One region of the Cupriavidus sp. 01L415 genome, then DNA from elsewhere that is predicted to be linked to it. Evidence: riboswitches for the same ligand, from Rfam matches in the RefSeq annotation. Region 1 holds a riboswitch; the other holds the start of a gene.
The links. A riboswitch is a leader RNA that binds a small molecule or an ion and turns the genes downstream of it on or off. The one in region 1 is predicted to bind cobalamin.
Positions count from the first base shown of each region.

Region 2: it holds a riboswitch for cobalamin, as region 1 does, so the genes downstream of both, AC1DOX_RS10720 (TonB-dependent receptor plug domain-containing protein) here and AC1DOX_RS07805 (HoxN/HupN/NixA family nickel/cobalt transporter) in region 1, are expected to answer to the same signal.

Region 1 covers NZ_JBFTSP010000003.1:2,902-6,087, reverse strand. Annotated here, with positions in the region: gene AC1DOX_RS07815 (magnesium chelatase ATPase subunit I) at 1-226, shown strand, start outside; gene AC1DOX_RS07810 (vWA domain-containing protein) at 391-909, shown strand; gene AC1DOX_RS07805 (HoxN/HupN/NixA family nickel/cobalt transporter) at 906-1,976, opposite strand; cobalamin riboswitch at 2,079-2,332, opposite strand; gene AC1DOX_RS07800 (methyl-accepting chemotaxis protein) at 2,535-3,186, shown strand, end outside.
Region 2 covers NZ_JBFTSP010000004.1:170,831-174,016, forward strand. Annotated here, with positions in the region: RNA gene ssrS (6S RNA) at 1-91, opposite strand, end outside; gene AC1DOX_RS10710 (cell division protein ZapA) at 392-730, opposite strand; gene AC1DOX_RS10715 (hypothetical protein) at 727-1,050, opposite strand; cobalamin riboswitch at 1,255-1,549, shown strand; gene AC1DOX_RS10720 (TonB-dependent receptor plug domain-containing protein) at 1,622-3,186, shown strand, end outside.

The DNA.
Region 1 (3,186 bases):
GGATCGACCGGCGGGGCAGGATGCCGGGGAGCCGTCGTCAGCGTCTTCGGCTTCGTCTTCAGCTTCGTCTTCTACATCGTCTTCGGACTCGGCGTCTTCGGCGTCGGCGTCATCCGCTGCGGATCGCGACAATCCGTGGGGCGCCATGCCGCCGCCGGCATCGGCTGGCATTGCCGACGTGAAGCCGCTGAAGCCCTTCCGGGGACCTCACGCAAAAAAAGCCTGAGCCACCGGCAGGCGGCCGCGCCCATCGGGCGGGGCGGCCACCGGTGGCTGGCGCCGCGACAAATTCCGCGATCCGTCGCTCCACGCGGCGATGCGACGGGCACGCGCATCCACTGGCCGCGCACGCTCACGGCCAAGCGGCAGGCGCCGCTTTCCATCGAACATGTGCGCCACCGCCGGGTAGATGCGCGCGCCGGCGTGCTGCATTGCGTGGCGCTCGACTGCTCGGCTTCGATGGCGCATGGCGCACCGCTGGCGCTGGCCAAGGGCGTGCTGTTGCGATTGCTGGAACGCGCCTATCAGTCGCGTGCGGACGCCGCGCTGGTCTGCTTTGCCGCAGGACGCGCCGAGGTGCGCCTGCCGCCCTCGCGCGCGCGGTTGTGGAACGAAGACTGGATCCGTCCCATTAGCGGCGGCGGCGGTACGCCGCTGGCGCTGGGCGTGGCGCGTGCCGATCAGCTGCTGGCGCGCAGTGCGCGGCGGCGCCCGGCGCAGCAACGCTGGCTGTGGCTGCTGACCGATGGCCGCAGCAGCGAGCTGCCGCCCCGGCCAGCCTGGGCCGATCACGTGGTCATCGTCGATGTGGAGCGGCATGCGATGCCGCTCGGCCGCTGCCGGCGGATCGCGGAGGCATGGGGCGCCGCATACCGGGACGCCAGCGACGTCGCCGACCTGGTGAGCTAGCCGAGCCGGACCTCGATCTTGTCGTAGCCGCGCAGCCTGTAGACCGCCAGCGACACCAGCCAGCTCACCACGAACACGCCGATGATCACGTAGCCCAGCATGCCGAAGTGGTCGTTGAGCGCGCCGATCACGTCCCACAGGCCGCCTTCCAGCCCGAGCTTGTCCGCGATCAGCCCCAGAGACTCGATACCGCCGATGACCACGGCGACGACCACCGAGACCAGCGTGATCGTCATGTTGTAGTAGAGCTTGCGGATTGGCTTGGTGAACGCCCAGCCGTAGGCGCCGAGCATCAGCACGCCGTCGGTGGTGTCCACCAGCGACATGCCCGCCGTGAACAGCGCGGGAAACACCATGATGGTCCAGAACGGCACGCCTCGGGCGGCCTCTGCCGCCGAGATGCCGAACAGCGCCACCTCCGTCGCGGTGTCGAAGCCGAGCCCGAACAGGAAGCCCATCGGGAACAGGTGCCAGCTGCGGCTGGCCAGCCGGAACAGCGGGCGGAACAGCCGGGCCATTACGCCGTGCTCGGACAGCAGGAGGTCCAGGTCCTGCGCGCGCAGGGTTTCGCCGCGCTTCACCGCCCGGAACGCGCGCCACACGGACAGCAGGATCAGCAGGTTGAAGAACGCCAGCAGGAACAGGAAGAGGGCGGACATGCTGGTGCTGATCATGCTGCCCACGCTTTTCATCTCGGCAAAGCGCGATTGCAGGGCGGCGGCCGCCAGCGCGATCCCGATCGACATCAGCGTGACCACGGCGGAGTGGCCGAGCGAAAAGAAGAAGCCCACTGCCACCGGGCGCTTGCCTTCCTGCATCAGCTTGCGCGTGACGTTGTCGATGGCGGCGATATGGTCCGCGTCCACCGCATGGCGCAGGCCCAGCGTGTAGGCCAGCACGGCGGAGGCCAGCAGCATCGGGTAGTCGCGGAAGGCGGTCAGCGCCCAGAGCCATGCGCCGATATTGGCGGCGATCAGCAGGCCGTAGAGGGCAATGGTCTTGCGACGGACGTCGGCGTCCTCGTCATTGAAGACGCTGCGCAGGAAGCGAAGGGTGTCGAGCAACATGTATGCGCCTGGTTCGATCTCGGGGCCGATGCCCGGGCGCACGCGTGGGTGAAGAGCGGCCGCGTTGGCGGTCATGTCCCCGCACGCCGCCCGTCCGCGACATCGGTGATGGGATCGGAGGCCGGTATCCGGGCTTGCAGGCGGTGCGCGGCGCATGCCGCGTACCAGGGATCCGCCTTCCCGCGCCAGGGCGCAGTGGCTGCCGGCCATGCCGGCGTGGAGCCTTGAAACCTGCCGACCGTTGCGGGGGCAGCACAGGCCTTGCCACCCTGTTATGCCTGGGGGCGGCGCACCTGTTTCCCGTTTAACCCTGGCGGCCTGTGGCCGATTCGGGCACCTTCAATCGGATGCCATTTCTGGCGACGGCCATTGTAGACGCGCTGGTTGTCCGGCGAAGAACTTTTTCGCGGGTCGCCGCAATCCGCACTTTCCCGCCATCCTTTGGTGGGGCTAAAGTCCCGTGGGGGTCCTGCCGTTAGCCCACCGATAGCCCCATAGAGCGACGAGTCGGGGTACAACGAGGAGCGGAAAGGCATCATGGCTTGGGATAACTTGAGTATGCGGACTCGGCTGGGTGCCGCACTTGGCGTGGTCGTGCTGTTGGTGGCGGTCATGATGACGATTGCGCTGGGGCGGATCGGCGACCTGGAAAAACGCGCGGGCGCGGGGGCCGACAAGCCGGCCGTCACCGCGCAAGCCGTTGCGGCGGACGACGACAATACGCGCACCTGGGTCCTCGGCCTTGGTGGCGCGGTGCTGATCGTCAGCGTGGTTTGCTGGTTCCGGCTGGTGCGCGCCATCGAGGAGCCGCTCAAGGAGGCCGAATTCATCGCCGAAACGGTGGCGGCGGGCGACCTCAGCAAGGAGTTCGAGACCGAGCGCGGTGGCGACTTCGGCCGCCTGCTGGGTGGGCTGGGCGAGATGGAAGACATGCTGACGGACCTGGTCACGCGCATCAAGTCGGCCAGCGATTCGATCTCGTCGGCCTCGCACCAGATCGCCGCCGGTAACACCGACCTGTCGCAGCGGACGGAAGAACAGGCTGCGACGCTGGAGGAAACCGCGTCGAGCATGGGCGAGTTGACGTCGATGGTGAAGCAGAACACCGAACGTGCCCGCACGGCCAACGGGCTGGCGGAGTCCGCGTCGGGCATTGCCGAGCGTGGCGGCGCGATCGTCGGCAATGTGGTGCAGACCATGCAGGCGATCA
Region 2 (3,186 bases), on a different contig from region 1:
GCGACGCGCTCGCCCACACGACATAATCCCGCACCATGCAATGCATATCGGTTCAAGGAGTTTATGACCCTCACGAACCAGGCAGGGAAACTGTCAAACGTCTGACTCTCGGTTCACACCACGTACGGGACGGGAGTGATGTCAGACGTTTGCCGTTTCTAACTAGGATGGGATGAAAACGGCGGCCGGGCGCGATAACCCGACCTTTTTGCTGCACCTGCGATGCTCCGTGCAGTCTGGCTACACTATACACCGCGTCGACTGGCATACCAAGTTCGACTTGCCGCGTCGTTACATTTTCCACAACGCTGATAGGGTGCGCGGCATCGGCTTCACATGGACGTCATATGTGGCCGCGTCCACGCAATTCAAGGCCCCGCGTTCTCCTTGCTTAACCTTGCGCGCGTGTGCCCGTGCCCACGTGCGCGTACTGGCGCAGTGCTTCATCGGCGCGTTCGTTGAGCTCCCGGATGCGCGCACGTACCGCGTCCACGGGAATCGCGCCGTCTTCCTCCTGCTTGCGGCGCATGGCCAGCAAGTCGGATGCGATGCTGATGGCCGCCATCACGGCCACGCGCTCCACACCTTTCGCGGAGACATTGCCGCGCAGCTTGTTCATCTGGTTGTCGACCAGGGCCACCGCTTCCAGCAGCGCGGCCTCGTTGTCCGGCGCAATGGCAAAGCGATAGGGCTGGCCAGCGATGTTCACTTCGACTTGCTTGTTGCTCATGCGTGTTCTCCTGGGGCCTTGTGCGCGCCATCCGCCGCCGCGCTGGTGGCGCTGTCGCCCAGCAGGTCGAGCTGGCGCGCATCGCTGGCCGTGGGCAGCTTGTCCAGGATCGACTGGATGCGCAGCTGGGCTTCCTCGATCTTGATATTGAGCAGTTCGCGGTCGGCCGCCATGGCTTCGCGGTCCGTGCGCAACTGGCTCGCTTCGGCCTGCAGGCGGTCGATCTCCGCGCGCAGCCGCTGGTTTTCCGCCGCCAGGGTGTCTGCATGATGCAGCACGCGCCCGATCTTGGCGGCCAGTTGTTCGAGTTCGTTGAGCATAGTGCCTGTCGTGTCCGGTGGGAGTGTGGGTCAGGTTTCGGGATTCTAGCCGATGCGTGGTCGGTCACGTCGTCAACGAGCGGGTTCTGACCCCGTTGTCGCATGGAAGTTGCATGGAACAGCACCGAATGGCGTAGTTCTTCCGGCGTGTGGGGCGATTGCCGCAGCATCCGTGCCGCATTTGACGCGAACTTTGAAACTCCCTACACTCGCGCCGTTCCAGGTGCTAGCAGACCCTGATCAGGGCTGCAGTTCAACGGGAAACAGGAAGCCAGGCGCCGACGCCACGTCGGGGCAGGCCAACCTGTGCTGCCCCCGCAACGGTAAGCGACCGCGAACACGCGCCACACGTCAGCATCCCACAGAATCCGGATGGAGCCGGGAGGCGCCCTCGCAGGGCCGGCCAACACGCCACTGATCCACACCGTACACGGTGCATCGGGAAGGCGGCCGACCTGATGTCGCCAGCCCGGATACCGGCCTGAACGCGGGCGACCGCCCCACGCGGCTCGCCTCATCGCCACATGGCCCGCGGGGGAACGGGCCCGGCCGTTCTCTTCCATCCTGCATCATGCGTTCAACGCTCTACAGGTCGACCGTCGCGGCAATGCCGTCGGTCCGTCCGTCCGTGCCCGCCATCCTGGCGGCCATCGCCGCCTTTGCCATGCCCGTCATGGCCGCCCACGCGCAAGACGTGCCGACGGCCGAGGCGCCATCGGCATCCTCACCGGCACTCCCGGCTGCACCCGCATCCGCGACCACATCCACATCCGCATCGACGTCCGCATCGACGCCCGCGTCAACGTCCGGCCTCAAGGCCGCACGCACGTCCGCGCCCGCGGCACCGTCGCTGGCGCCGGTGGTCGTCACCGCGTCGCGCACATCGCAATCCGTGACGGAAGCGCTGCCCCACACCACGGTGGTCACGCAGGACGACATCGTCAATTCCCAGGCCCCGGACCTGCGCTCGCTGCTGCGCGGCCAGGCCGGCGTGGAATTCGCCACCACCGGCGGCATGGGCGCCAACACCACACTGTTCATGCGCGGGGCCAACTCCAACCAGGTGCTGATCCTGATCGACGGCGTGCGCATTGCCGGGGTGAGCGGCGGCACGGCCCAGCTGGCCAATATCCTGCCGGACCAGATCGACCATATCGAGGTGGTTCGCGGCAACGTGTCGGCGCTGTATGGCTCGGACGCCATCGGCGGCGTGGTGCAGATCTTCACCAAGAACGGCGTGGGCCAGGCGCCCGCCGCCAACGCGCAGGTCGAATACGGCAGCAACAACACGCGCCAGGGGACCGTGGGCTACGGCGGCCAGGTGGGCGATACCTCGTTCAACGTGACGGGGTCGATGTTCAAGACCGATGGCTTCTCCTCGATCAATGCCGCGCAATGGAATGCTGACAATCCCACGCGCGCCGCACGCAATATCGGTCCGAACCCGGCCGACAACCCGTACGAGAACAAGAGCGTTTCCGGCCAGGTGAAGCACAAGTTCACCAAGGACTGGGACGCCGGCGTGGCCGCGTACTACTCCAACAGCCAGCTGTCGTACGACAGCACCAGCGGCAAGCCGACCGACGACTTCCGCATGGACAGCGAGCTCTATACGCTCTCCGCCTTCGTCAACGGCAAGCTGCTGCCGGACTGGACCACGCATTTCAAGATCGCCCAGAGCGAAGACCGCAGCGAGGGTACCAAGAACGGCCTGTTCGACAGCCTGTTCAGCACGCGGACGCGCCAGTTCAACTGGCAGAACGAATACGCGCTGACGGCCAACCATACGCTGCTGTTCGGCACGGACTACCTGCAGCAGGAGCTGAACTCGAGTTCGTACACCGCGCCATCGCGCAACGTGTTCTCCGTCTATGGCGGGTATGAGGGCCGCATCGGCCGCCACCAGCTGCAGCTCAACGCGCGCAACGACCACTATTCGGATTTCGGCAACCAGGGCAGCTTCTTTGCCGGCTATGGCTTCAACGTGACCGATGCCGTCAAGCTGATTGCCAACGTCAGCAACGCGTTCCGCGCGCCGACGTTCAATGAGCTCTACTTCCCGAATTTCGGCCAGCCAAACCTGCAGCCGGAGCGCGCCAAGTCCGCCGAGCTGGGCGTACAGGTCGACACCGCCAG